Regions from separate parts of the Dickeya ananatis genome, predicted to be linked through region 1. Evidence: predicted binding sites of a transcription regulator. Region 1 holds the regulator's gene; each other region holds the start of a gene.
The links. The regulator CRP, encoded in region 1, controls carbon source genes, mostly activating them, when cyclic AMP is high. The targets are predictions, from matches to a motif close to ATGTGANNNNNNTCACAT.
Positions count from the first base shown of each region.

Region 2: the regulator CRP is predicted to act here: its motif matches at 3,696-3,713, upstream of msrB (peptide-methionine (R)-S-oxide reductase MsrB).
Region 3: the regulator CRP is predicted to act here: its motif matches at 4,632-4,649, upstream of FGI04_RS04520 (YfcZ/YiiS family protein).

Region 1 covers NZ_CP040816.1:4,674,953-4,685,129, reverse strand. Annotated here, with positions in the region: gene FGI04_RS20890 (phosphoribulokinase) at 1-29, shown strand, start outside; gene FGI04_RS20885 (OsmC family protein) at 129-536, opposite strand; gene crp (cAMP-activated global transcriptional regulator CRP) at 866-1,498, shown strand; gene argD (bifunctional acetylornithine/succinyldiaminopimelate transaminase) at 1,600-2,823, opposite strand; gene FGI04_RS20870 (aminodeoxychorismate synthase component II) at 2,957-3,532, opposite strand; gene FGI04_RS20865 (helix-turn-helix domain-containing protein) at 3,772-4,977, opposite strand; gene FGI04_RS20860 (helix-turn-helix domain-containing protein) at 5,493-5,810, opposite strand; gene FGI04_RS20855 (hypothetical protein) at 6,098-6,247, opposite strand; gene FGI04_RS20850 (PatA/PatG family cyanobactin maturation protease) at 6,354-8,318, opposite strand; gene FGI04_RS20845 (glycoside hydrolase family 19 protein) at 8,839-9,465, opposite strand; gene FGI04_RS20840 (MFS transporter) at 9,679-10,177, opposite strand, start outside.
Region 2 covers NZ_CP040816.1:1,981,257-1,991,433, reverse strand. Annotated here, with positions in the region: gene FGI04_RS08675 (MipA/OmpV family protein) at 1-368, shown strand, start outside; gene FGI04_RS08670 (aldo/keto reductase) at 483-1,334, shown strand; gene FGI04_RS08665 (D-hexose-6-phosphate mutarotase) at 1,403-2,275, opposite strand; gene gapA (glyceraldehyde-3-phosphate dehydrogenase) at 2,491-3,486, opposite strand; gene msrB (peptide-methionine (R)-S-oxide reductase MsrB) at 3,837-4,253, shown strand; gene FGI04_RS08650 (YeaC family protein) at 4,319-4,594, shown strand; gene pncA (bifunctional nicotinamidase/pyrazinamidase) at 4,659-5,297, opposite strand; gene ansA (asparaginase) at 5,352-6,371, opposite strand; gene sppA (signal peptide peptidase SppA) at 6,490-8,340, opposite strand; gene FGI04_RS08630 (NAD(P)H nitroreductase) at 8,587-9,138, shown strand; gene FGI04_RS08625 (DNA topoisomerase III) at 9,222-10,177, shown strand, end outside.
Region 3 covers NZ_CP040816.1:1,034,461-1,044,637, forward strand. Annotated here, with positions in the region: gene mlaA (phospholipid-binding lipoprotein MlaA) at 230-991, shown strand; gene mqo (malate dehydrogenase (quinone)) at 1,405-2,976, shown strand; gene fadL (long-chain fatty acid transporter FadL) at 3,056-4,321, opposite strand; gene FGI04_RS04520 (YfcZ/YiiS family protein) at 4,703-4,999, shown strand; gene fadI (acetyl-CoA C-acyltransferase FadI) at 5,399-6,712, shown strand; gene fadJ (fatty acid oxidation complex subunit alpha FadJ) at 6,709-8,901, shown strand; gene sixA (phosphohistidine phosphatase SixA) at 9,847-10,177, shown strand, end outside.

The DNA of each region.
Region 1 (10,177 bases):
GGTTGATGGAAGGCAATAAAATCGACTGACACCGGCAATATACCGATGATAAGCACCGATGATAAGCGCCGATGAACCGGCGCTTAACGACGCGGCGGCCAGGACAACACGCCGCCGCGAACAGGCGCTTAATCCAGCGCGATCACTTCATGGCTATGGGTAATGTTCACGGCTTTTCCCAGCATCAACGCCACAGAGCAGTATTTTTCGGCTGACAGCGACACCGCACGCTCCACGGCTTTATCGCCCAAGCCCTTGCCGGTGACGATAAAATGCAGGTTGATGGCGGTGAACAAACGCGGTGCTTCCTCACGGCGTTCAGACGTCAGGCGGACTTCACAATCCACCACGTCATGACGGCCTTTTTGCAGGATAGACACCACATCGATGGCGCTGCATCCGCCTGCGGCCATCAGTACCATTTCCATCGGGCTGGGCGCTTTATCGCCTGCGTTGCCGTCCATCAGCAGTTGATGTCCGGAAGCGGATTCACCAAGAAATGTTAACCCTTCAACCCATTTCACCCGCGCCTGCATAATTTTGTCCTCAATCAATTATTTTTGAAATTTTACATCGCTTATGTACAAAAAAGCCTGATAATCAGAGCTTAATCATGCTGAAGCGAGACAACACAAGACACTACACTCAACCTGTGTTACAAACAAAAGCGTAAACCGGCATGTGTTGTTGCGTCGATGCCTGACCCACCACCGGCTTACTGGCGTCATCTGATAGACAGCCTCAGTATATTCCCTGACGTCATTCCGCCAGGACGGAATTGAATTATAACTATGTTATCACGCCGTACAGGGAACTCTGAGCCCTGTGATTTGCGCAGTGAATTAACAACAGAGGATAACAGCGAATGGTTCTCGGCAAACCGCAAACAGACCCGACTCTCGAATGGTTCCTTTCTCATTGCCACATTCACAAGTACCCATCGAAGAGCACCCTAATCCACCAGGGTGAAAAAGCAGAGACGCTTTACTACATCGTGAAAGGCTCGGTTGCCGTGCTGATCAAGGATGAAGAAGGCAAGGAAATGATTCTGTCTTATCTGAATCAGGGCGATTTTATCGGCGAACTTGGCTTGTTTGAAGACGGGCAGGAACGCAGTGCGTGGGTCCGGGCGAAAACAGCCTGTGAAGTTGCTGAAATCTCCTATAAAAAATTCCGCCAGCTCATCCAGGTCAACCCGGACATTCTGATGCGCTTGTCCTCACAGATGGCACGTCGTCTGCAGGTTACCTCGCAAAAAGTCGGCAACCTGGCATTCCTCGACGTGACGGGTCGCATCGCGCAAACCCTGCTTAATCTGGCCAAACAGCCGGACGCCATGACCCACCCGGATGGTATGCAGATTAAGATCACCCGTCAGGAAATCGGCCAAATCGTCGGCTGTTCCCGCGAAACTGTCGGCCGTATTCTGAAAATGCTGGAAGACCAGAACCTGATCTCCGCCCACGGTAAAACCATCGTGGTATACGGTACTCGCTGATTCGCATTCACCGGATCAACATCCATCGGCCCAACTCAGCCGGATCAAAAAGAGCGTGCCCAGGCACGCTCTTGTCGTTTTAGTAGAGAGGAAAGCGCGGCTTATGCGCCCTTCACTACCTGTGCCACGGCTTTTTCAAACAGCGCCATCCCCTGGTCTATCTCTTCCGGGGTGATCACCAGAGACGGCACAAAACGGATCACATCCGGCCCCGCCACCAAAATCATCAACCCCAGATCTGCCGATGCCGCCAGAAAATCACGGGCGCGGCCATGCCAGGCCGGTTTCAGTTGTGCGCCTAGCAGTAAGCCCATGCCACGAATTTCATCAAAAATGCCGTACTGGGCGTTGATGCGCTCCAGCGCAGACACAAAACGCGCATGGCGATCGACCACGCCGGACAGCACTTCCGGTGTATTGATCACATCCAGCGCCGCTTCCGCCACCGCGCAAGCCAGCGGGTTGCCGCCATAGGTGGTGCCGTGCGTCCCGACTGCCATCACCGACGCAATCTCTTCCGTGGTCAACATGGCGCTGATCGGGAAGCCGCCGCCCAGCGCTTTCGCGGTGGTCAGAATATCCGGTGTGATACCGTAGTGCATATAAGAGAACAGCTTACCGCTGCGGCCCATACCACACTGCACTTCATCAAACACCAGCAGCGCCTGATACTGATCGCACAGCTCACGCACCCCCTTGAGGAAAGCCGGTGTCGCAGGCGTAATGCCGCCTTCGCCCTGAATCGGCTCCAGCACCACGGCACAGGTGTGGTCATCCATCACGGCTTTGACCGCGTCCAAATCGTTGAACGGCACGTGCACGATATCCGCCGGTTTCGGGCCGAAGCCATCGGCATATTTCGGCTGACCACCGACCGACACGGTAAACAAGGTACGGCCATGAAACGACTGATAAAACGAAATTATCTTGGTTTTGTACGGGCTATGACGGGTAATGGCGTAATGCCGTGCCAGTTTGAACGCCGCTTCATTGGCTTCTGCACCAGAGTTGGCGAAAAACACACGATCGGCAAACGTGGCGTTGATCAGTTTGGTCGCCAGACGCAGCGCCGGTTCGTTGGTGAATACGTTGCTGGTGTGCCACAGGGTTTCACCCTGCTCTTTCAACGCCGCCACCAACGCCGGATGGCAATGTCCCAGCGCGGTTACCGCGATGCCACCAGAAAAATCGATATATTCTTTGCCCTGCTGATCCCAGACACGGCTCCCTTTGCCTTTTACCGGCACAAACTGCGCGGGTGCATAAACCGGAAGAATTACCTTATCGTAAGTATCCCGTGTTACTGCTGCTTTCTCTGTCGCCATTTGCTGCCCCGTTGTCATATCCCGTAGTGTGGAGTGAAGATCTTAAGTGAAAATATAATCAATAAATATGCATAAAAAATCAAAAATAGGCAATCACTAATCCGATACGCCCGGCCTGCCCTGCGCTATCCGACTATAAATCAAGGAAATTTTTCAATAGCTGATGCCCTTGCTGGCTGAGGATGCTTTCTGGATGAAACTGCACACCTTCCAGCGGCAACGAACGATGACGTATTCCCATGATCTCGTCGATATCACCGTCAAGCTCAGTCCAGGCTGTGACCTCAAAACAGTCAGGTAGCGTATTTTTTTCCAGCACCAGCGAATGGTAACGCGTGACAGTGAGTGGGTTTGCCAACCCGGCGAACACACCGCGCCCGGTATGCCGCACTGGCGAGGTTTTGCCGTGCATCACCTGGCGGGCGCGTACCACCTGGGCGCCGAATACCTGTCCCAGCGCCTGATGCCCCAGACAGACCCCCAGAATCGGTAGTTGACCGGCAAAATGGCGAATCGCCGCCAGCGAGATCCCTGCGTCATCCGGTGTACAAGGGCCGGGAGAAATCACCAGTCGTTGCGGCGATAACCGCTCGATGTCCGCCAGCGTCAGCACATCATTACGCCTGACCAGCACCTCCGCACCCAGTTCGCAAAAATACTGGTACAGGTTGTAGGTAAAGGAGTCGTAGTTATCGATAAGTAGCAGCATATTTTTATTGATCAGCGGATATAAATGACGCCAGGTGCGTCATCGATATCATGCTGACCGCGCATGATGTCGAATGAATGTGCCGAGTCTGAAGAGTTGAGAGGTGGTTGTCCAGATACGAGGTGGAAACAATCGGTACAGAACGTAAATGTGGTGCAGAAAGCGGGGATAAAAACCTGCCGACATCATGGAAAAACCCCGGTCAGTCACGACCGGGGTGTTCCGCGACAATCGGGCTCTCACCCGGTTTCATTACGCAGCAGCATCGGATTGAACTGTTTGCGAAACTCGATGGGGGTGGCACCGGTGTAGCGCTTAAACATCTTTTCAAAATGACTCAGGTCACCGTAGCCGCAATCCAGATAGAGGTTGGTAATCCGGCTCATGGGGTGGCACTCCAGCCGCTGGCAGGCATAGAAAATGCGGGTCTGGTTCAGAATCTGTTTAAACGATAAGCCGAGACTGTGCTTGAGTAGATAAGAAAGATGCGACGGACTGATATGCGAATTCTCCGCCAGTTCAATCAGCGTCACTTCACGTTGAAAATGCTCGCCCAGATACAACAGCGCTTTGATCACCGAGGGGTGAAACTGCTGTAACGCGTCCTGATCACGGCTGAGTACCGCGTCACACAATGAGCGGTTAATCCGTCGCCCTTCCCCCCTCTGCGCCAGCTCCGTTGGGGGGATAATATGCGGCAGAATACGGCTGGCCTGAGTCAGGCTAATCTCAGCATCATCACTGAGCATTAATAGCCGGGCGACGCTGTGCCACAATTGCCTGACATTGCCGGGCCATTCGTAATGGTGCAGATAAAACAGCACGTCAGGATGCAATGTCTGCCGGACCGATTGACGGTACGCCTGCCAGGCCGCGTGGACCAATTCGACTATCTCCGGCGTTTTGCCTTTCAGGGCCGACACAGACAATAGCTGGCACCCAAAGGTCGACATCAGTTGTGTGCCGGGTTGTGTCGGCAACGCACCGCGTTCTGTCGGCGTGGCTATCAACCCGAATACCAGCCGCAGCGCATTGCGACCGGCATGTTCATCTTGCAATTGTGTCAGCAACGCCTGTTGTTGTTGTTCGGTCAGGGCGTCAAAGCCCGGTATGCACAGCGTCAACCGATGACCATCAGGCTGTGAGGCCAACATATCCCTCACCTGTTTCGTTGGGTCACCCTCGCCGCTGAGTTCGACATAACGCCCTTGTGATGCCAGCAACCTGGCACGAATATAGCTGGTGATATCAGACAGATCAGCACCCGGTTCGCCATACAGCAGAATCGGCCTGCCGGACAGCAATAACCGATCGATTTGCCCACGCAGCGCAGAGGGTAAAAAGATGAACTCAGGAATATGCCTTCCTACCGAATAACCCGCCAGAGGGATCTTTTCAGCAGGAATATTTCTTAATTTACCAGGTAGTATATTTTCTGTTTTCACGGGAAAATCCTTTATTCAACTCCTGCCAGCGTACATTTCACAACAATGTACTCCTTCATAAGAACGGGTATGGCTTATGCAACGCTACCGTCTTATTTCAACCGCTACTCCAACCATAAAAACAACTATCCCTACCCCAATAATTCGGGTTGCCAAAAAGCAGCGATGCAACAATTACCCAGGTGCTGACTCAGGTGAGTGACTGGAGTGACCCCGTCAATACATACACCAGCAACCTGAAATGTGATAGCGATATACCCTGTCGAAAAACTGTCCTGACTACACCCTGGTAAAATAAAGTAAATCCCTTTACTGTTTTTATTTATTATCACCGCGAACATGGGATAAAAATAAAATGCTTTCCCTGCTGGCACTCGAATTCAATTCACAACGCCAACATTGGTGACGTGACCGCTACAGTTCATGCCTGTGCTTATCTATAATCACCCACCCTCACAACACTCATTCGAGGGTTAATATGGCCTTCATTAAAATATTATTTTCTATGTCTACAATCAGGTCTTATTCGCCTCATTCATGATCAACATGTTATATATCCCGGCAAAAATAAACGCGATACATTTACACTCATCGTGAGTCACGTCACGAGAAACCCGCTCATGCGAGGGTAAGATGAGATTGTCCACCGTGACATCAAAGAATTTCGCAAATTTACACAACGTTTGCCTGGAAATAGGCTTGCCCAACTCAGCTCTTTTTATTGTAGAGATAGAAATATAACACTTCGACTCAAGACTCTGCTCCGACAATTCCTCCTGACTTAATTTTTTTTTAGCCTGAGGTCTTTGATCACTGCGGTGTTCAAGAAAAATCCATTGTTAGACATACATTCCCCTCTGCAATAAAAATTAATACGCTCTTTTTATGGCACTATTTTCATGGCATGCTTTAAACATCAACCCTCATTCACTGTGGGTTGATATTCATACACACTAATCATGCAGAGCCACCATCGAACCTATTAATTCGTTATAATGTACATTCACCGAACGTCATATCCCCTGATTCTGACAATATAATTATTACCGTATTACATCACTGTATTTTTTCTTATTGTGAAGAAATGGTGCACGGCCATATGGCCATGCACCATTGTCGATTAGCTCAGTACGCCGCTCAGCGCGCCCTGGCCTGCTTTTTTCAGCAGATTCAGTGCTTCACCCCAGAAAGCCGGGTTAACGCCAGAGGCTTTGGCTTCAGCAACACGGTTAGCGCGGTTCACATTCTGTGCTTGGGTTGGAAGTTTCATGGTATTTCTCCTTGAGTGTATTTACATCGTATTTTGGGGATATCCCCAGGTTAATGCCCCCAACTGGCGGCAAATCTTAAAACCGAGAACAAACGGCAAGCCGGTATTAATAGGCATGCCAGCTACGCAGCGTGCCAATGGTGACCGGCATGACATCGCTGACGTCAATGGTGTAGCGATACAGTTTGCGGGCAGCGGTAAGACGCTCTTTCGGGTTGAAGAACTCCAGCACCACGTCCCAGCAATCGGATTCCGGGCGGCTGACCGGGCTGCGCTCTGCGCTGATTTTGTTCAGGAATAACCCTTCAGCGAAGGCGTCATCGAAGATTTCTTTCATCTGATACGCGTTGGTGGCCGCATAGTTAATCGCACGCTCATTCGACTCATAACCACGGTTACGCAGTTCGTAGTAAATACGATTGATGAAGTTAATCAGCTCTTTGGATTTCGGCGTACCGACGGCGCTTTCGCCCATCAGCATTTTCGAAATATCCTGGGATTCCCAGTTGAACATGCCGCGTAATACCGGGCTGATGGTCGGAATCACCTGGCCATTGAACAGCCGCGTTTCACCGCTGATAATCCCGGCGATGGAAACACGTTCTACGCCTTTGGTTTCCTGCTCGTACAGGAACTCCACCAGACGGGCGTATTCCAGCACCGCGAACTGTGCATCCGGTTTAATGGCGTACACCGGAATACCGTCGATTTTTAATGTCCAGATCAACGCGTTGGATTGCTCCGCGTTATCGCCGGTATTCAAATGCTCGGCCATTTGCACCGGATCAAACGGATAGCCGCTTTTATTTCCCATGACCTGGGTGAAGTAATCCAACCGCGCTTCGGTACCGAAGTCATAGCCAACCTGGCCGATAACAAAAATCTTTTCCTGATCACGCACTGTGCGCGCATCCAGCGCAGAAGACTGCGGCATAATCCGCCGGGCGGGCGCATGCACATAATGGTTAGCCGCCGGGTCGCTGATTTTGGGTAACGCCAGGCCAGCGTCACGCGATGGAGCGCTCACTTCAGTACTCAGGCTGGAGGGCGCCAATACGGCATCATCGCCCAACGCCACATCCTGACTCTCCTGATGGGTATCGATAATCGAGGGAACCAGCAGCTCCACAGCGGCAGGCTCAATATTTTTTTCTTCAGTTGACATGGTCATGATCCTTTTGGGTGGTTGGTGAGAGAATTCCTGTGCTATTTGCCGGAATACTTTCTGAATATTTAATCGGTATATCACTGACTCCCGATTAGCTGCCGTTGACAACACCAGTGGGGTCGCTGTAGTAAACAGCAGGTCCCGAATAATTTGTGGCGCACGACAATGCCCTGCCACATTTATTGCCCTCATGATTAATGCCGATATCGCCGATACCACCGGGGCAGAAAAACTGCTGCCAGAGACAACTGACAGATCATAATTCGGCGTAGCAACAGGAATGGATACACCAGATGCCAGCAACATTTTCTTTCTCAGTTTCAACCCATAGTTATTAAATGGAGCGGGCAACCCTTCTTTATCACAGGCACCAACAGCCAGAACAAAATCCATTGATGCCGGCAATGATTCACTATTGCGGCCTTCATTACCGACAGCGGCAACAATCAACACGCCTTCTTTTTCACAATCGTCAATGGCTTTACGTAATTCATCCGTTCCCTGGCCATTTATCGATAATGATGCACCACTCACGTTAATAATATGACAACCATGTAAACGGGCATCACGAATCGCTTTTGCCAGTGTACGTTCAGAACAGCCATGAATATTCCCCCGCTCATCCTCATGAAATACAGGTATACTCAAAATAGTGACGGCTGGAGCAATACCTACACCTTTTCCGCCAATAATACTGCTGACTGCCGTTCCGTGTGAGGTCGTTTTATTTTGCTGTGCAGCCAGGTGTTCAATGGTTAAATGGTTTAATATCGGATGATGATGATCAATGGCACCATCAATAATACCGACTTTCACTCCCGCTCCATTTATCCCTAATTGCTGTAATCCCGACAGTGGATTATCAACGAATACATCACGAGTGTTCGACGAGTGCATCATCATTCTATTTCCTGAATGTGGAATGTAAAATTCCCGGTATTTTCAGACCATTTTTAGTCGCAAGAGAATAACAACCGCTACTATCACATGAATGATAACCATGCTGTCCGGTTATATTTTCTTTCACTCTGAAACTGGCGCAGAACTTTCACACAACAAACACGACTATCGCACTAGACTATCGCAATAAATGTCATCGTCACAGATGATTTAAACGACCTGCGATGTGTCATTTATTTATCCTGAACGAATAAATTCATACTAGCCTTACTTAAAGAATATTTTGGTATCACTTTAGTATCAGTTTTATCAGTCCCAGGTAACTCAATGGGTTACCCATAATCGCCCAATAAAATACTGAAAACTTATTGAACAACACACCCCGTTTTAAAAAGACGCGGCGTTAACGTCATTACGGAAAATATCGGTTCCAGATAAACCGGCGCTACATCTTCTCGCCGAATTGGCCTCTGGCACCGGTATTGTCCGCATGCATCACATTTATTAGTTAAAAACACGTTTATCAGTTAAAAACGCGTTTAGCCTTCGCCAGATAGTTTTTACGATCAACCAGGCCATTCAAGCCGCCATTGATCTTACGGGTGATCCCATTGATATTATCCTGATCGGCCAGTTCGTTGAGACCGTTCTTTTTCCAAAACCAAATTGCCGCCGCCACCGAAACGTCCGGATTCTGGCTAATCAAGTCGGGATTGGTCACCAAATCCTGCCCAATGGCGCTTCCACAGGCACGATAGTTATCCCGTCCCGTCAGTTGAATCAGCCCACGGCCGCGATACTTCCAGCCATCACCGGTTTGTGTCGCACCATTACCCAGTCGGTTGGCATAAACAATATTGGCGATGGCTTCGGGGTTTCGTTCACACTGTGCGGCCATCTCATCCGTGGTGAAATACCGCCCAAACACCGAGCGCAGCCCTTTGGCGCTGTAATTCAGGTTCTCCACCCGAGCGCGCAATTCATTGCTCTCATGCGCAATCTGGGCAATAAAGTGTGCAAAACGCAAAGGGGTGTCGATCTGCGCCGCGTTACATTCCTGCTGTAACGCCGGCTGGAATTGCGCGAGATCGTCAGCACCTGCGGCCGTCATTACCTTTTTTAACTTTTCCTGACTAATTTCGAGAGTCATTCGGTTTCCTCCTCAATGGCTTGACGCAGTCAGTTTGCAGAGGAAGACGCTTCCCTCTCTTGGGGAAATCTCGGTAAAAAACAGGGGAACATGCAGCAAAATCGGAGGAAATCAGGACATCATGAGCCTGCGCCCCGGTCATCAACCGGGGCAACGAAGCAAAACGGCCACATTCCTGTGTCCGCGACGAGAGCAGGCATCAAGAAGCGGTATTTATTGAAACGGCGTTTGGTGTTCAACCAATTCCCACACCAGATAACAGAGGAACGCGCAGCCGACCACCACCAGCACCATCGTCATCCCCTCTGGCCCCATGCGGTCCATCATGAAACCGATGCCAATCAAACCAGCGATGCCGCCGAGGGAATCCATCATGGTGTAACTCATGTTGGCAGACATCTGCTGCTGTGGAGGAAAACGATCACCAATCAGCGACAAGCCGATGCTGTATACACCGCCCATGCTCCCGCCCCAGAGATACAACAACACCAGTGTGGCACCGTAGTCGGCGTACACCGCCAGTGCCAGAAATACCGCGCACACCACCGAGCAGAAAATACAGAACGCGACGATCCATTGCCGGTTTACCCAATCCGATAACAGGCTGACAGCCATGCCAAGCGTCACGCTGCCCAACATGAACATGGTCATCAGCAACGATGCCCGCTCGTCCGTCAACCCATCACTCATGCCATACAAGGTCAGGAAATTA
Region 2 (10,177 bases), 2.1 Mb from region 1:
TTTTCGCTGGCGACACGTTAGACTACAGCAACGGTCTGGTGTGGGATTCCGCCTACCTCTATCGCTTCAATGACGGCAACTGGAGCCTGACGCCGGGAATAGGGATTACCTGGTCGAGCGAGAACCAGAACCGCTACTACTATGGTGTGACGGGCGATGAAGCGGCACGTTCTGGATTACGCAATTACCAACCGAACGATGGCTGGTCGCCCTACGTCGAGTTGAGTGCGGGTTATCAAATCAATTCCAATTGGAGTTCCTGGGTGAGCGGGCGTTATATCCGCTTGTCTGATGACGTGAAAGACAGCCCGATGGTCGATAAAAGCTATAACCTGATGCTGGGCGGTGGTGTCAGTTATCGTTTCTGACATGATGTGCTCGCGTATTGTGCATTAGCTGCACAAAAATGGGGTGTGTTCACCCCATTTGCACATTAATGGCGCAGCCAGGGTTTGTTACCCTGAGCGCAGGAGGGTAAGAACATGCTAAAGCAGGTGGTATTCCCAGAGGGGAGAACGGTTCCCGCGATAGGTCAGGGAACGTGGTTTATGGGCGAGAGTGCACAACGACGACGTGCGGAAGTCAGTGCGCTACAGGCGGGTATTGATCTGGGTATGACGCTGATCGATACGGCGGAAATGTATGCGGATGGTGGCGCGGAAGAGGTGGTCGGGGAGGCGCTGCGTGGCCGTCGTGATCAGGTTTATCTGGTTTCCAAGGTGTATCCGCATAATGCCGGTGGTGAGCGGGCGATTGCCGCTTGCGAACGCAGTCTGAAACGTTTGAAAACTGATTATATCGACCTGTATTTACTGCACTGGCGTGGCGGGATTCCGTTGACCGATACCATTACCGCGATGGAGCGCTTGCAACAGGCTGGCAAAATTGGGCGCTGGGGTGTCTCTAATCTGGATACGCGGGATATGGATGTACTGTGGTCATGTCAGGGAGGCAATCAGTGCCAGACTAATCAGGTGTTGTATCATCTGGCTTCCCGCGGTATCGAATATGATTTACTGCCCTGGTGTCAGCAGCGTCAACTTCCGGTGATGGCGTACTGCCCGTTGGCTCAGGCCGGGCAATTACGACATGATTTATTGGCTCATCCGGCGGTCGTGCAGGTTGCTCACCAGCAGGCGCTGACACCCGCGCAGGTGTTGCTGGCCTGGGTAGTTCGCCAGTCTGGCGTTATTGCTATTCCCAAAGCCAGTACATTGGCGCATGTCAAAGAAAACGCCATTGCACTTGATGTGACGTTGTCACTTGAGCAGATAGCTATCCTCGATGAGGCTTATCCGGCGCCTCGTCACAAACAACCGCTGGATGTCGTATAAGCGGGATAACAAAAGCATGACTGGCTTTCGCCAGCCATGCTCAGTAGAAACAAGAACAACAGTAAAGATTACTTACGCAGACGAATCGTGGAGGTCAGGCGGGCGGGGGCTTGCGTGGTTGCCATAGCCGGTTGCGTCACGCGTGCCGTTTCAACACAAACAAACGTCTGATAGCCGTCATCCGTCATATCGCTGATGGTGCGAGACAACTCTGCACCTGGGTTCCAGGCCACAACATCGCTGTGATGGGCGTGATGCACTTCAATGGTGCGTTGCAGTACCGGGTCTTCAATCAGGCTGACTGATGCCGGATGGGTATAGATACGATCGGTACGGGTGGCAAAGGTCAGGTTGCCTTTCTGGGTATCGGTTTTACCGTCGTTAACCTTATCGATGAAGGTCTCGCCCAGGCCGCTAATCTGAATTTTGCTGATGTCACCAATCTGGAAGTAGGTATGCAGTGCCGTGGTCAGGCTGTAGTCACCGTGGCATTCAAGTTCCATGCGGCATTCTTGAGCCGTCAAATGGAAGCGAGCCAGAACGGTAAACGTATGTGGCCAGGCGGCGCGTGTCTGTTCGGAGTCACGTAACGTAAAGGCGAGGGTCACGCCATGCGTGTCTTCACTGTGCGAGGTGAATTCCCAGGCCAGCAGACGACCGAAGCCATGATTGGGCTGCGCAGCCGGACCAAACCAAGGGAAGCAAATAGGCACACCGCCGCGAATGGCCACACCGTTTTCAAATGGCGTGTTCTCGCTTAACCACAGCACCGGCTGTTCACCAGTAGGCTGCCAGCTCAGCAGGTGAGCACCCTGTAAGGCAACGGCAGCGCGAACCTGCGGATGGTCGACCACAATCACCGGCAGTTGGCCCAGTTGACGTTGGCTTAGATGAGTGGTGATCGCATGAGTGATGGGAAGTGAATAAATGTTGTTGTTCATGGTATTGGTTTTGCCTTAGTGGTCTTGTTGTATACCCCAAATAATTCGGGTTGCAAGAAAAGGCGGCAATCGAGCGAGTCCCCAGGAGCTTACATAAGTAAGTGATTGGGGTGAGCGAGGGCAGCCAACGCACCTGCAACTTGAAGTATGACGGGTATATACCCAATAAAAAAGGGCGACTCACGTCGCCCTCTTATCATCTGTTCATCGCCACATTACTTGGAGATGTGAGCGATCAGATCCAGAACCTTGTTAGAGTAGCCAGTTTCGTTGTCATACCAGGAAACCAGTTTCACGAAGGTGTCGCTCAGTGCGATACCGGCTTTGGCATCGAACACAGAGGTCAGTTTTTCGCCGTTGAAATCGGTGGATACCACGTCATCTTCGGTGTAACCCAGAACGCCTTTCAGTTCACCTTCAGAAGCGGCTTTGATAGCGGCACAAATTTCTTTGTACGTTGCCGGTTTTTCCAGACGCGCAGTCAGGTCAACAACAGATACGTTCGGGGTCGGTACACGGAACGCCATACCAGTCAGTTTACCGTTCAGTGCCGGAATAACTTTACCCACAGCTTTAGCTGCGCCGGTAGAAGACGGGATGATGTTCTGAGCTGCGCCGCGGCCGCCGCGCCAGTCTTTGTGAGACGGGCCGTCAACGGTTTTCTGAGTAGCAGTGGTAGCGTGAACAGTGGTCATCAGTGCTTCAACGATACCGAATTTGTCATTGATAACTTTAGCCAGCGGTGCCAGGCAGTTGGTGGTACAAGACGCGTTAGACACGATATCCTGACCAGCGTAGGAAGCGTGGTTAACACCCATAACGAACATCGGAGTGTCGTCTTTAGACGGGCCAGTCAGAACCACTTTTTTAGCGCCAGCCTGGATGTGTTTACGAGCGGTTTCGTCGGTCAGGAAGATACCGGTTGCTTCAGCAACAACGTCAACACCGACTTCGTTCCACTTCAGGTTAGCCGGATCTTTCTCAGCGGTAACACGGATGGTTTTGCCGTTAACAACCAGGTGACCGTCTTTAACTTCAACAGTACCTTTGAAGCGGCCATGGGTGGAGTCATACTTCAGCATGTATGCCATGTATTCCGCATCCAGCAAATCGTTGATGGCAACGATTTCGATGTCAGAGCGTTCCTGTGCAGCGCGGAAAACGATACGGCCAATACGGCCAAACCCGTTGATACCTACTTTGATAGTCATATATTCCACCAGCTATTGGTTTGTGAATAAAAGGTTGGTTGTAAAATTACAAAAACCTTACTGAGCGTCAAGCGGAATCGTGTCAATCGTTGCGGTAAGTCAAAAGTCCGCTCAACAGTTGCACGATAAACAGCTATCAGCCTAACTAAAGGGCATAACCCAATCATATGAGGAATGCACAGGCATGAAAACACCTGCCATAGGTGTAATTGTGATAGTGATCACAATTAAATGTGCCATTACTGCGTGGGGATAAGTGTAGGCCAAAATAGGCTGTGGTGGTGTTAACTTTTTGTTAGAATTATGCAGCATCGTTCTGGTGAAAAAAATCGTGTTTCAGTGAGCATCTGATGACCAAGACAACTGTTTTTCAACGCAATCTGGATGAGTTAACCGACTTGCAACGACACGTGACACAGCAACGGGGGACGGAAAGCCCCTATACCGGCAAGCTGTTGCATAACAAGCGCACGGGGGTTTATCACTGCCTGTGCTGCCATCAGCCGTTGTTTTATTCCGATAGCAAGTATGATTCCGGCTGCGGCTGGCCGAGTTTTGATCGCCCGGTGAATGAGCAGGCTATCCGCTATCTTGAGGATCATTCCCACCATATGCATCGTATCGAGATCCGTTGTGGTCAATGTGACGCTCATCTGGGGCATGTCTTTCCGGATGGCCCACAGGAGACGACTGGCGAGCGTTATTGTGTAAATTCTGTGTCACTCAGCTTTATTGATGCGGAAAATGGTCAGCAGACGGATGGTTAGCCTGGCTAATACAATAGATTGACTTGAAACGTTTCAGCTAAATTTGACTTCAGACAGAAAAAAACATGCAATTAGATGATTTAATAAACAGCATGACGCCGGAGATTTATCAGCGTCTGACGACGGCGGTGGAGCTGGGAAAGTGGCCAGATGGCGTGACCCTGACGGCGGAACAAAAAGAAAACGCACTACAGATGGTGATGCTATGGCAGGCGCGTAATAACACCGAGGCTGACCATATGACGATCAACACCCGTGGTGAAATCGAAATGAAGAGTAAGCAGGAATTAAAACAGCGCTTTGTTGGTGATACGATCACCACGCTGAAACCACAAGACTAAGCATTAGCGATGTCGGTGGCTTGGCACGCCAGCGCTGACCGCTGGCGTGATGAGAAGGGCGTTATTAACTCAGTGACGCAATAAACGTTGCCAGAGAAACCTGGATGGCACCGTGTTTTACCATCACGTCTATCGCCAGCTGGCTGTCGTTGGGTTGCAGGTTAACGCCTCTGCAGCCCTCTGCCAGCACCTCGGTTTGATACCCTAGCGCCAGCGCATCTAATACAGTGTATTTGACGCAATAATCGGTTGCCAGACCCATGATGGTCAAACGGGTAATGTTTCTGGCTTTCAGCCAGTCGTTCAGGTCGGTGCGGGTGCGGTGACCGTTATCGAAAAATGCGCTGTAGCTGTCGATAAAAGGGTGCGTCCCCTTACGCACTACCCAGTCGATGGCACGCTGATTCAGCCTGGGGTGTAGGTCGGCACCCGGTGAGCCCTGTACGCAATGCACTGGCCACCAAATTTGTGGCAGGCCATCCAGTTCGCCTTGTTCACCCACATGGGTGCCGGAATTAATGGCGAAACTGCGGTGATCCGCCGGATGCCAGTCCTGACAGGCCACCACCATGACGCCGGCCGACTTGCAGGCCGCGATAGCCTGATTGGCGATCGCGACCACACTATCCCCGTCCGAGACAGCCAGTGCGCCCCCAGCACAGAAGTCATTTTGGATATCCACCAGCAAGAGTGCTCTGTTCATCGTCTCTTCTTCTCATTGATGTTGTCTACCCTTAATACATCGGCTGCGGGTGATTTAATCTTTATCGCTTAATTCTCCGCGCAGGTTTTGCTGCATGAGTTGGCGAATTTGCTCAGGGGAGAGATCGTTTCGGCTTAACAGGTAATGCAGTTTCGTCAGCGCGGCCTCAACCGTCATATCAAACCCGCTGATAACGCCCGCTTGTGCCAGTGCATTACCAGTCGCGTAACCATCCATATTGACCCGGCCGGAGATACATTGCGTCAGGTTAACCACTACGATACCGCGTTCAGATGCGCGGCGTAGTTCATCCAGCAAACCTGAACTTTGTGGCGCATTACCGACACCATAGGAGCGCAGAATCAGTGCCTTGACTGGCTGGCGCAGGAAATTACTCACCACATCGGCAGAAATGCCGGGATAGATGGTCACCACGCCGATAGGTTGTGGCGTGATGGCATGGACAATCAGTGATCCGTCGAGTGGTTCGGGATTAGCGGGTGTTAAGCGGCGAATGTGGATACCGGCTTCCAGCAAGGGAGGAAAGTTCGGGGACGCGAAAGCATCAAAACCATCGGCATGTGCTTTGGTCGTCCGGTTGCCACGCAACAATTTGTTGTTGAAGAACAGGCTAACCTCATTGACCGGATGATTGGCTGCCACGTACAGCGCATTGAGCAGGTTGGTTTGCCCATCGGAGCGCAACTCCGCCAGCGGAATTTGTGACCCTGTCACGATAACCGGCTTGGCGAGATTCTCCAACATGAACGACAACGCGGAGGCGGTAAACGCCATGGTATCGGTACCATGCAGGATGACGAAGCCATCGTATTGGTCATAGTTTTGCTGAATATCATTGGCGATGGATTGCCAGTCCGAGGGTGTCATATCGGAAGAGTCAATCAGCGGTGTATATTCATGAATCGTGAATGCCGGCATCTCCGGGCGATGGAATTCCGGCATTTGTGCCAATTGCTGTTGCAGGTGACCAGAAACCGGGACGTACCCGTGGGCGGAGCGCTGCATACCGATAGTGCCACCCGTATAGGCGACGTAGATGGATTTCTTTTGCATGGGTGTTATGGTCGGGACTCGATTGGTTATAGGAAGGGTTAGCCCTGAAATGCTGCGATTATAAAAAGGTTTCAGTGGTAAAGACAGCCCGACGCGAGTCGGGCTGTGTAAGGGAGTGTTATCGTAAATCGCCGCAGTTCAGGCAAAGCGCGTAGCGATTCTGTGGATCGTTCAGTGCGTCCAGAATCGAGGTCTGGGCACGAACGGTTTGCGCCAGTTGAGCTACCGGTGCCGGTACTAACGCCTGCACGGCGGAAGGCAGCAGAGCATAGACCGAACTTCTGACCTGGCTGAACATCACGTTGAGCAGGTCCGGCTCTTCTGTGTACCAGCTCAACTGATACTGTTCCAGTTTGGCAAGCTCAGCGGCTTTCTTCACCGCATCGTCGAAGTCGCCCAATTGATCCACCAGGCCATTGGCTTTGGCGTCACTGCCGACCCAGACATGGCCCTGGGCTATCGCATCGACTTCCTGCGGTGTCTTCTGGCGTGACTGGGCTACCAGAGAAACAAAGTTTTGGTAACCGCGTTCGATGCTAATTTGCATCAGTTGGCTTACTTGCGGTGGCAAGGTCTTGGTTTGAGACAAATCAGCCAGCGGCGAAGTGGCAACACCATCGGTATGCACACCAATGCTATCCAGCGCGTTTTCAAACGTGGTCACCACGCCGAAAATCCCAATCGAACCGGTCAGGGTACTGGGGCTGGCGATGATGGTGTTAGCTGGCGTAGAAATCCAGTAACCGCCAGATGCTGCCATCCCGCCCATGGAGACGATAACCGGTTTACCTGCCTGGCGTGCAGCCATCAGCTCAGAGCGAATCAGCTCAGACGCCGTCACGCTGCCGCCGGGGCTGTTAACCCGCAGGATAATGGCCTTCACTTTCGGGTCCAGCCGCGCATCACGAATTTGTGCGGCGGTGGTATCGCCACCAACGTACCCGGGGGTTTCTTTACCATCAATAATGGTGCCGCTGGCAAACACGACCGCTATCTCATTGCCGCTCGTGGCCGGTGGCGTTGGGCTGTAATCATAAATGCTGGTGAAATTGAAGTTTTTGGTTTTGGCATCCCACCCAAAGGCTTTGATAAGCGATTGCTCGATCGCTGAATGGGGAGCCACTTCATCCACCAGTTTATTTTCCAGTGCGTAACGCGCGGTATCACCATCCATCTTCTGCAGACCCGCGAGGATAGCATCAGCACCGGGGAACAATTGCTGCGGGGTAATTTGACGGTTAGCCGCGACGGTATCGAGATAGTGCTGCCACAGGGTGGAAATCCAACGATTGTCGGCTTCACGGGCATCGGGCGACATGTCATCGCGGATAAACGGCTCGACGGCGGATTTGTACGTGCCCACGCGGAAAATGTGCGCGGTGACTTTCAGCTTATCCAACAGCGTCTTGTAGTAGAGGTTATTGGTGGCAAAGCCATGCAGGTCAACATTTCCCTGTGGGGTCAGGTAGATTTTGTTGGCAAAGCTGGCCAGATAATATTGCGTCTGGTTGAAATTGTCGCCGACGGCAAAAATCGGTTTGCCAGCGTCACGGAATTCGCGCAGCGCTTTACCGATGTATTGCAGTGAAGGCTGGTCAGCGCCGACAAAGTCAGACAAATCCATCACCATGCCGGTAATATTGCTGTCGTTTTTGGCCTGTCGAATACTTTCAACAATATCAAACAGCGAATTTTCCTGATGGCGGCTTGCCGACGCACCGAAAAATTCGCGGCCAAACTGGCGCAGCTTGTTATTAACGGACGGCTTATCCACCACCACCCCTGTCAGATCCAGCAACAATGCCCCTCGCACAGGTTCGGCCGGCGGGGCTTTGAACTGGCTGTAGATCCCGATAGCGACCAGGATCAGGCAAACCAGAAAGAGGTTGAGGATAAATTCGCGGATGAAATTCAGCAGGCGCCATCCCCATCTGAATATTCCACTGAAAATTCGCCACATTGTGCGCATGTCCACTCCGTCAAAAGAAAACTGGGTTTAAGCTGTGCTTCGGGTTAGCGGTGATATCTGCGTGAACGCATCCGAACGCGAGCACTGCGGTATCCTAATGAGCGACAGAATAAAAGTCAGCTATTTATCTTGCCGCACGGTCAGTAGCAGGGCGCTAACTTGTAACAAATCTTCTACCTGTGCTACCGTGGCGCGCAACCGGATTTTATTCACCGACAGCAGATTTTTCATGACAGGAGAGATGTGATGGATGCTCTGGAATTGCTACTGAATCGCCGTTCGGCGTCGCGTCTGGCAGCCCCTGCGCCGACAGGCGAGGTGCTGGACAATATCCTGCGAGCGGGTTTACGGGCTCCTGATCATGGCGCACTACAACCCTGGCGTTTTTCTATTATCCAGGATGATGGGTTATCCCGTTTTAGTGAATTGCTGGTTAGAGCGGCATTGCAGGATAAGCAGGATGAGGCGGCCGTCGAAAAAGCGCGTCAGGCACCGTTTCGTGCGCCGATGATCATTACCGTGGTAGCACACTGTGTGGATAATCCGAAGGTTCCCCATTGGGAGCAGGTGGTCTCAGCAGGATGTGCGGTGCAGGCGATGCAAATGGCCGCGCTGGCACAAGGTTTCAACGGTATCTGGCGTAGTGGTGCCTGGACTCATCATCCGCTGGTTCGTGATGCTTTCGGTTGCCGTGCGTCGGATGAAATTGTCGGTTTCCTCTATCTGGGGACTCCGCAGCTTAAAGCCTCCGCCGCTGTCGCGTCCGTTGATAGCACGAAGTTTGTCAGCTATTTCTAATCCTGTATTGACGATGTTTCCCTTATTTCACCGGCCTGACGGGCAGTGAAATAAGGGATATCCGTTCTGTTGTGCGGTGTAACATGCGACTGTTTATTGCGGAAAAACCCAGTCTTGCCAGAGCGATTGCCGATGTTTTGCCTAAACCGCACCGGCGGGGCGATGGCTTCATTGCCTGTGGCGAACAGGATATGGTGACCTGGTGTGTGGGGCACCTGCTGGAACAGGCACAACCAGACGTTTACGATGCCCGCTACGCGCGCTGGTCGCTCGCTGACTTGCCGATCGTGCCACAAAAATGGCTGCTCCAGCCGCGGCCATCGGTGAGCAAGCAACTGAATGTGATCAAAAAACTGCTGACGCAGGCTGATGAAGTGATCCATGCCGGTGACCCGGACCGGGAAGGGCAGTTGCTGGTCGATGAGGTGCTGGAGTATCTGGCGCTGCCTGAGGCGAAACGCCAGCAGGTACGCCGTTGTCTCATCAACGACCTGAACCCGCAGGCGGTGGAGCGTGCCGTATCGCGCCTGCGTGAAAACCGGGAGTTTGTTCCGCTGTGTGTTTCAGCACTGGCGCGTTCACGTGCTGACTGGTTATATGGCATCAATATGACCCGTGCCTATACCTTACTGGGGAAAAATGCCGGGTATGAAGGTGTATTGTCAGTCGGTCGGGTACAGACGCCAGTATTGGGGCTGGTGGTTCGTCGTGATGAAGAAATAGATAATTTTGTGCCACGCGACTATTTCGAGGTTAAGGCCCACATTGTTACCCCCGCCAATGAGCGGTTTGTCGCATTGTGGCAGCCAAGTGAGTCGTGTGAACCGTATCAGGACGAAGAAGGGCGCTTGCTACACCGTCCGCTGGCTGAGCACGTTGTTAAACGCATTGAGGGACAACCTGCACAGGTCACGGCCTATAATGATAAACGGGAATCGGAAACCGCACCGTTGCCGTATTCTCTTTCCGCTTTGCAAATTGAAGCGGCTAAACGCTTTGGGTTGAGCGCCCAACAAGTGCTGGATATTTGCCAGCGGTT
Region 3 (10,177 bases), 1.1 Mb from region 1:
GTCTTGGTTCATCGTATCGGGTAAGAACCGGACAATTCCGAAGCATTGATGAGAGCTGCGTCACGTCTGGTGTTGCGATCAGGCGATTGCCATTTTCTGATATGCCGCGACAGGGCGGCACGGGCAAACCAAAGCCCGGTGTATTAAAATGATAACATGTGGCCTTGTGCGCTGATGGCCCAGTGGCAGGTCGTGCGGACCGCATGAAAGTTCAGCAGGGAGATACGTTATGAATTTTCGTCTGGGTGGTGTGGTACTGGCGAGTGTAGTGCTTGCTGGCTGTGCCAGCTCTAAAACCTCAGCGCCGGAGCAACGTTCGGATCCGCTGGAAGGATTCAACCGTACCATGTTCGGGTTCAACTACAATGTGTTGGATCCCTATGTCGTTCGTCCGGCTGCCGTAGTCTGGCGTGACTACATGCCACAGCCTGCACGTAACGGGCTAACCAATTTCTTCGTCAACCTGTCTGAACCTGCCGCGATGGTGAACTATTTCGTTGAGGGGAAACCCTATCAGGCGATGATTCACCTTAACCGTTTCTTCCTCAATACCTTACTGGGTATGGGTGGCCTGATTGACGTGGCCTCGATGGCGAATCCTAAGCTGGCGAAAGAAGAACCACACCGTTTCGGCAGTACCTTGGGTTATTACCATGTGGGTTACGGGCCTTATCTGGTGTTACCGGGGTATGGCAGCGCGACATTACGTGAAGACGGTGGTGGTGTAGTGGATACGCTCTATCCACCATTGAGTTACCTCACGTTCTGGATGTCGGCGGGTAAATGGGTGGTGGAAGGGTTAGAAACCCGCGCCAGCCTGCTGGATTCCGACGGGTTGCTGCGTAATTCGTCTGATCCATACCTGATGGTGCGTGATGCTTACTTCCAGCGCCATGATTTCCTGGCGAACGGTGGTAAATCCGTTCCGGTGGTCAACCCGAATGCTAAAGCGATTGAAGGCAGTCTGGACGAAATTGATTCAAATAAATAAGTCTTGTTGTAGTGTTATACAGGCACCTACGGGTGCCTTTTGTAACTAATTTTCCCGTCAAACCCCTTCTGTTACAGCCAATTGATTGTTTGTAAGGCGTTATTTTCTTGTTAATCGTTTATTTAATTACATAAATTCATTTTTATCGTTTATGTAACAATAATAACAGATGGTTAGAGAAGGTAACGATTCAGCTGCCCTGGGCAGGCAATCCGCATGTTGCGTAACCTGTTTTTATCTCCGCCTGTCGTCAACCGGCTCTATGTCGTACCGACATCATAAAGGCAGGTTTGACTACCACGGTTTGTCACTGTTTCCCGCATGGTTTATCGCTTTTGTATCGTTATCTCGCTAATCGGGAATCACCCTTGTTCACCTGCAGGGATGACACACTGACATAACGGGACATAAATATGAAAAAGTTACTGGTTACCACCTTGTGTCTGGGCACAGTAGGGCTGGCACAGCCTGCCATGGCGGAGGAACAACACGCTGTGGATGTGGTGCTGATTGGCGGCGGAGTCATGAGTGCCACACTGGGGACATATTTACAGGCGCTGGAGCCGAACTGGACCATCAGTATGGTTGAGCGGCTGGACAACGTCGCGCAAGAGAGTTCCAACGGCTGGAATAACGCTGGCACCGGCCACTCGGCATTTATGGAACTGAACTATACGCCGGAAAAAGCCGATGGCTCGATTGATATCAGCAAAGCGGTTGAAATCAGCGAAGCGTTCGAGGTTTCCCGCCAGTTCTGGTCTTATCAAATTTCCCATGATGTGATGAAAGACCCGTCGTCGTTCATCAACAGCGTACCGCACATGAGCTTCGTGTGGGGGGACGAGAACGTCAATTATCTGCACAAACGCTATCAAGCGTTGCAGCACAGCACCTTATTCCGCGGCATGGCGTTCTCGGATAATCCGGAACAGATAAAACAGTGGATTCCACTGGTGATGGAAGGGCGAGATCCACAGCAGAAAGTTGCCGCTACCCGCATGCCGATTGGTACCGATGTCAACTACGGCGAAGTAACCCGCCAGTTGGTGAATGGATTGCAACAGCATTCGACTTTCAACCTGAAACTGAACAATGAAGTGCGTGATATCAAACGTAACCCGGATAAAACCTGGCGCGTTGTGGTCGCCGACCTGAAAAACGGTGGTAAAGAAAGCGCAATTAACGCGAAGTTCGTGTTTATCGGCGCTGGCGGTGCGGCACTGCAATTGTTGCAGAAATCCGGTATTCCGGAAGCGAATAACTACGGCGGCTTTCCGGTCGGTGGTGAGTTTCTGGTGACGGATAATCCGGATATCGTAAAACGCCATCTTGCCAAGGTGTATGGTAAGGCGTCGGTTGGGGCACCACCGATGTCAGTCCCGCATCTGGATACCCGTATCTTTGACGGTAAACCGGTGTTGCTGTTTGGCCCGTTTGCGACTTTTTCCAGTAAATTCCTGAAAAACGGCTCATTGTGGGATCTTATCTCGTCAATGAACACCTCCAATGTGATACCGATGATGGATGTGGGTATCGATAATTTCGACCTGGTGAAATACCTGATCGGGCAGTTGATGATGAATGATGATGACCGTTTTGCCGCGCTGAAAGAGTACTTTCCGCAAGCCAAGCCGTCTGACTGGCGCCTGGCGGTAGCGGGGCAGCGTGTTCAGGTCATCAAAAAAGACAAAGAACAAGGCGGTGTACTAAAACTGGGTACCGAGATTGTCAGCGACAAAGATGGAACCATTGCCGCACTGCTGGGTGCTTCGCCGGGTGCCTCTACCGCCGCGCCTATCATGCTTAGCCTGTTGCAAACGGTGTTTAAAGATAACGTCGCCACGCCACAATGGCAGGCGAAGCTGAAAGAAATCATCCCGTCTTACGGTCAGAAACTGGAAGGCAACATCGAGCTGACGAATAAGATTCGCAGTTACACCAGCAGTACGCTGAAACTGGATTACATGGAAGTGAAACCGGAGTAATCACCGCATCAGTTATCGCTATGCAAGAAAACAAAAGGCCGCTATCGCGGCCTTTTTTACGTACACAGAGGGTGTTATGTCAGAAACTGTAGTTAAAGTTCACACCGTACAACCACGCCTGCCCTTTAGAGGTAAAGGTATAGGAAGGCACGCTCTGGGAAATGCCCGGCTCGTGGATAGTCACTTTCTGGCCGTGCATGTAAGACACACCCACATCGACCGATGCGTCTTTATTGAAGGCGTAAGTGGTACCTGCGCTCAGCCACAGACGATCCTGATCCGGAATGGAGATAGTGCGCTTGTCAGCCGGAACCGGGCTATCGTCAAACGCGATACCCGCACGGAAAGTCCAATTGTTGTCGTAGTAGTAGGTGGTTCCCAACGCGATACGGTAGGCGTCGTGGAAGCTCTCGTCTTTTTGGAACAACTGCTGGCCGCTGCTGCCGGTAGCGCGCAGTTCCTGGAATGCGCTCCAACTGGTGTAGGCCAGACTGTAGTGAACGGCCCATTGCGGTGCAACACGATGGTACGCGGAGAATTCCCACATTTCCGGCAGGTTGAGCGTCAGCTTACCGGGGATGGTGGTACCGCTGGTGCCGCGTGGTGCTGCGAGGTCACTTCGGAAAGAACCGTTAAAGTCGATATCGACTTTGGAGCGGTAACTCAGGCCAAAACGGTTATTTTTATCCAGTTCATACAAGAGACCGGCATTCCAGCCATAACCCCATTCTTTACCGTCCAGATGTGTTATCTCAGCGGTTGGGTTCACGCGCAGCGCCGGGCCGATTTCACCAGCATTACGCACGATTTTGGCATCGGCGTATACAGCGTTAACGCCCAGACCAAAGCTGAAATGCTGGTTGAGGCGATAGGCGGCACTCAGGTTCAGGTTGGTTGTTTTCAGGTCGGTTTTGCCCGCGATGGAACCGGCACTGAAATTATCACTGAATTCGGTCGCCAGACCGAAGTTGGTGGTGGCAAAAGCACCTACCGCCCACTGATCGTTCAGCGGCATGATGAAGTGCAGGTTAGGCACCCAGGCGTTTGGCGCGATGTTATCGGCGCTGGCGTCACGGCCGCTGCTGCTGGTGCCGTGCAGATTGATGTCCGGGTCAATATAGGTGACACCGCCGGAAAACGACGGGCGATCAAACATCGTCATCGTGGCTGGGTTGCGGCTGCCGGAGCTGGCGTTATCTGCAATGGCACTTTCACCGGAGAAAGCACGCCCAAGGCCCGATGAAGAGAATTCATTCAACTGGAAACCCGCTGCGGTTGCATTGGATGCCATGAGCGCCAGCGCCACAGCAAGTGATGTTTTCTTTAACAGGACTTTCTGGCTCATGACCGAAACCTCACTGATATTGGCTATTTTTGTTAGCGTGTAACAAGGGACGCGCATTGTAGGGGGGCTTACTGGGCTGACAAATCAGACCAGTTACGAAAAATATAGAATTAACACTATGAAATGTTTTCTTGAAGTTCCATTTATGTTGCAAAAATGATTCTAGAATTTGGATCTGGTTAACAAATGTTGTGGTTGTGTTTAGGGTTTTTAGCTTATTTCATTGAAAAATAACGTTAATGCGTGATCTGTGTCACGTAATACCCCTTTAGTTGGTAAGTGCTAGTGATAGGCCGTCCGTGTGAGTAAAATGAGAGCCAGATTACATTGATAGCCCGCTTCCGCTTGAGGAAGCGCCTGTCACCGCAGAGGAGTTTTGCCATGACAAACGCGATTAACAAATGTAGCGCAGAAGAAACCGCCGCCTGTTGCTGTGTGGATGTAGGAACCGTAATGGATAATACCGACTGCACGGCGTCTTACAGCCACGTATTTACCAGTCGTAGCGATGCGGAGCAGACGCAGAAGCAATTAACGGAAAAAGCCCGTTCAGTTGAATCTGAACCTTGCGTGATTGATACCCGCCTGTCTGAGGTGGATGCAGGGGTCAAACTGGATATGGATTTCACCTTCAGTTGCCAGGCCGAAACCCTGATTTTCCAGTTGGGTCTGCGTTAATCCTCCGCTGTGCCAGTACAGCCCTGAGCCAATAAACAGCTCTGAGCCAATAAACAGCCTGAGCTAACTGAGCGAATAAACGGCCCTGAGCGGACCGGGAATCACCTCGGTGCACTCTGCCTCGTTTTGTGTCTGACACTCAACGGGGCGGTATTTTCTCGTGATCACCCCGTCATTATTCCTGTCATTCTTGCCATTTCCGTTTCTGCGTTTTGACTACCTTGTACCATGTGATTTTCGTCTGGTTATGCCCTGTCGTATCGCGATATCTACTGCCGGCGTACCGGGAAGCGTGGCGGGGTTCGCTGTTTGGTATCGGCTTGTTTGCATAATGTAATCTTCAGGTTAACAATGAGTTCAAACCTCCTCGACCTCTGAAAAGGGATGAACCTCATGGTTATGCGCGAAGTCACGCCGTTGCTCACCCGACGCGGCGATCGGATTGCGATTGTCAGTGGATTGAGAACCCCGTTCGCCCGGCAGGCGACGGTATATCATGGCGTTCCGGCGCTGGAGCTGGGGAAGCTGGTGGTGAATGAGTTACTGCTGCGTAGCGGTGTTGAACCAGAGCAGGTGGATCAACTGGTCTTCGGACAGGTGATTCAGATGCCTGAAGCCCCCAATATTGCGCGTGAAATTGTGCTAGGTAGCGGCATGAGTGTGCACACCGATGCTTACAGTGTTTCCCGCGCCTGTGCGACCAGTTTTCAGGCGGTGGCTAACGTGGCGGAAAGTATTCTGGCTGGCACTATCGATATCGGTGTTGCCGGTGGCGCAGACTCGGCGTCTGTGCTGCCGATTGGTGTTAGCAAGGCGCTGGCGCACACGCTGGTTTCTCTGTCGCGGGCCAAAACACTCAGCCAGCGGCTGGCGTTGCTGGCCCGACTGCGCCCCCGGGATTTACTGCCGGTAGCGCCTGCTGTTGCGGAGTATTCCACTGGGCTGCGGATGGGGGATACCGCTGAGCAGATGGCGAAGGCTTACCGTATCAGCCGCGACGCGCAGGATGCGTTCGCCCACCGCTCCCACCAGCGGGCGGCTCAGGCCTGGGCTGATGGCGTGTTACGCGATGAAGTGATGACGGCCTGGGTGCCGCCGTATAAGCAGGCCATCAGCGAAGACAACACCATTCGTCGTGACAGCGCGCCAGAACAGTATTCCCGCCTTAACCCCGCCTTTGACCGTCGCTACGGTAGTGTGACCGCGGCTAACAGTTCGCCGTTGACTGATGGCGCTGCGGCGGTGTTGCTGATGAGCGAATCCCGGGCCAGCGAACTGCGCTTGACCCCGCTCGGTTACCTGCTCAGTTATGCCTTTAGCGCGATCCCGGTACAGCAAGACATGCTGGCCGGGCCTGCGTATGCCACACCACTGGCTCTTGACCGAGCGGGCATCCGGCTTGATGACCTGACGCTGATTGACATGCATGAAGCCTTTGCCGCTCAAACGCTGGCCAACCTTCACCTGTTCGCCAGTGCTGAATTCGCCCGTGACAAACTGGGCCGTAGTGCACCGTTAGGTGAGGTGGATGAGGCGCGTTTTAATGTCCGGGGCGGTTCGATTGCTTATGGGCATCCGTTTGCGGCAACCGGCGCACGGATGATCACCCAAACGTTGCATGAATTGCGTCGACGGGGCGGTGGGTTGGGCTTGGTGACCGCCTGTGCGGCGGGTGGTCTGGGAGCAGCGATGGTGGTGGAGGTGGCGCAATGACGGAGCAGTTACGGACGGATCAAACGGATGAGCGCGGCACCCAAGCCGCTTTTCAACTGACATTTCGCCCTGACCATATCGGGGTGATTACCGTGGATGTCCCCGGTGAAAAAGTGAATACCTTGAAAGCGGAATTTGCTGAGCAGATGCAAGCCGTGTTGTCACAAGCCCGGCAGTACAACGGCTTGCAGGGTCTCGTTATCCTGTCAGGAAAACCGGCGTCGTTTATCGCGGGAGCGGATATCGGCATGTTGGATGCCTGTGCCGATGTGGCCAGTGCGCAGAAGCTGGCCGAAACCGGCCAGCACACGCTGGATGCGATCGCCCATCTGCCGTTCCCGGTGGTGGCTGCTATTCATGGTACCTGTCTGGGTGGTGGTCTGGAACTGGCGCTGGCGTGCGACTATCGGCTCTGTACCGCCGATGACAGCACCCGCCTCGGATTACCGGAGGTGCAACTGGGGTTATTACCAGGGGCGGGGGGGACCCAACGTCTTCCTCGCCTGATAGGCGTGGATCGTGCGCTGGAGTTAATACTCACCGGGCGACAACTGCGCGCTGCGCAGGCACGGCGTATCGGGCTGGTTGATGAGGTGGTGGCCCCCGCCGTCTTGCTGGAGGCGGCGCTGGGTTTTATTCGCCGGGGTAAACGTCCGGTGACCTCACCCGGCTGGCGACACCGGTTACTGATGCTGCCGTATGTTCGTCGTTGGCTGTTTGAGCGGGTGCGGCGACAGACGCTGGCAAAAACGCAGGGCAACTATCCGGCGGCGACGCGCATCATTGAGGTGGTGCGCTGTGGTCTGGAGCAGGGGAGTCAGGCGGGGTATCAGGCCGAGGCCCGCGCTTTCGGGCAATTGGTGATGTCGCCGGAATCCGTGGCATTGCGGCGGTTGTTTTTTACCACCACGGCATTGAAAAAAGATTTTGGTGCGTCGGTGGATCCCGGTCCATTACGTCGTGTCGGCGTGTTGGGCGGTGGGTTAATGGGGGGCGGTATCGCCAGTGTGACGGCACTGAACGGCCAGTTACCGGTAAGGATTAAGGATATTCAAGAGCAGGGGATCACCCAGGCATTGCACAGTAGCTGGCAACGGCTAAACAAGCAGGTGGCCCGTCGGCGTATGACACCAGCAGAACAGCGGCGACAGATGAGCCTGCTCTCCGGTGGCACCGATTATCGAGGGTTTGAGCATGTTGATGTGGTGGTGGAAGCGGTATTTGAGGATATCGCGCTCAAACAGCAGATGGTTCGGGACATTGAGGCGGTCACGCCGCCCCATACCGTGTTTGCTACCAACACGTCATCGTTACCCATCCATCAGATTGCTGCGGGTGCCAGCCGTCCAGAGCAAGTGATCGGCCTGCACTACTTTAGCCCGGTGGATAAGATGCCGCTGGTTGAGGTTATCCCCCATGCCGGAACCGATAACTCGACGCTAGCCACCACGGTGGCGTTGGCGAGAAAGCAGGGCAAAACGGCGATTGTCGTGGCGGATAAAGCCGGGTTTTACGTCAATCGCATTCTGGCGCCTTACCTGAATGAAGCGGCCCGCTGCCTGCTGGAAGGGGAACCGGTAGAGTCGATTGACCGGGCGCTGGTCCGTTTTGGTTTTCCTGTCGGTCCGTTTACCCTGCTGGATGAAGTGGGGATTGATGTGGCGATGAAAATTGTACCCGTGCTGGTCGCCGAACTGGGGGAACGATTCTGCGCGCCTCCGGCACTGGAGGCGATAGCCAGAGATAACCGCAAAGGGCGTAAGAACGGGCGGGGTTTTTATCGCTACGATCTGTCTCGCTATGAGCGGTTGTGTAACCGGTGGCGTCGACAGCATAAAGTCTCTGATAGCCGTATCTATCGCTTGCTGGATGTTACGCCAACCGCGCATCTGGACCCGGCGTTGATGGCGCAGCGCTGCGTCATGATGATGCTCAATGAAGCGGTACGTTGTCTGGATGAAGGGGTGATTCGTCGCCCTGGTGAGGGGGACATCGGCGCAGTGATGGGCATTGGGTTCCCACCGTTCCTGGGGGGACCGTTTCATTATATGAATCAATTGGGTATCACGACAGTGGTCGGTACGCTGCGGTCATTACAAAAGCAGTACGGCGATCGGTTTGCCCCTGCTGAAGGGCTGCTCCGGCGGCAGTCTGAACAGACCGGTTTTATCGATGACACGACAGATTAATAACCTGTCTCGTTAGGGCTATTTTACTTGCCGTTTTGGCATAGGCACCACAGGGTAAAGGCAGAGTCAGCTGCACTTTGCGTTATCTTGTTTATTCTTCCCCCGACAGGGTGAATAAAGACGGTAATGTATTAGAAACAGGTTATTTGAATGATTCAACCCGATCTTGTTTAAAAAATATCATTATTTTATGACGGGAAAAGGCCTTCGCTGAATTTAATTTTTGGTTAAGGCCTTTAATTAATAACCACATTAAATACAAAGACGATTTTTTTGAGGGTGTCTATTTTATCTTTTTGAAAAATAGCGGTTTTAATTGGTTGCTTTATAGTCTTCCTTTACCCGGAATAACGATTCCCTGAGTGCTGGGCATAATACCGCGCTGAACTATTTAAATATGTTGTATTCGTTGCCAGTGTTGTCTGTGTTTACTATGAGTGAGGCAGCGTCTTTTTTCCAGTATTTCCCATGTTAATAAGATGAAAAAGTGTAAAAGTGTCATAAAAATAAAACCGGTGTCGGTTTGTTCTGTATTATCAGGATTGATAATTTTTTTATCTGAATAAAAATTATATTGCAGTTTAAAATGTTGCTAACTGAGGGGGAATTGATGGCGGGTAGCATATTATGATGCGGTCATACTGATTTCCCCCTGATAAAAGCAAGGTTAATTGCCTGAAAATACGGGATGTTGGCGGTGCCGACGCGAGCGTAATGGGAGGGTGGGATGACAATGGCGGTGCTTCACACCGGGGGTTGGTTGCGATTCCCTGACAATTGGGGTAAAAAAATGCGCTTTGCGTCGGTCAAAACACCATCAGCAAGACGATGGTGGTATCCGACACCAGGCTGTGACTTGTCGCAAAACGGCGTTATGCCGATTCAGTTAATCTACAGCTATCCCCAGGGATTTATTGCCCTTTTTCATCAATATAGCGGTGTAATATGCAAGTTTTGATCATGCGTCATGGTGATGCCGTACCTGACGCCGCCAGTGATGCACTCCGGCCGTTAAGCCGCCGGGGAGATGAAGAATCTCGTCAGATGGCAGCCTGGCTTAACGATCAGGCGATTGATATTGAGCGGGTACTGGTGAGTCCCTATGTGCGGGCTCAACAGACGTTACAGGTCGTAGCCGATGTCATGCCATTACCGGAAGAAAGCGAATGCCTGCCGGAATTGACGCCGGGCGGTAATGCCGAATTAGTGTGTGACTACCTGCTGGCGCAGGCGAAAGAAGGTACCAGCGCCGTGCTGGTGGTCTCTCATCTGCCGC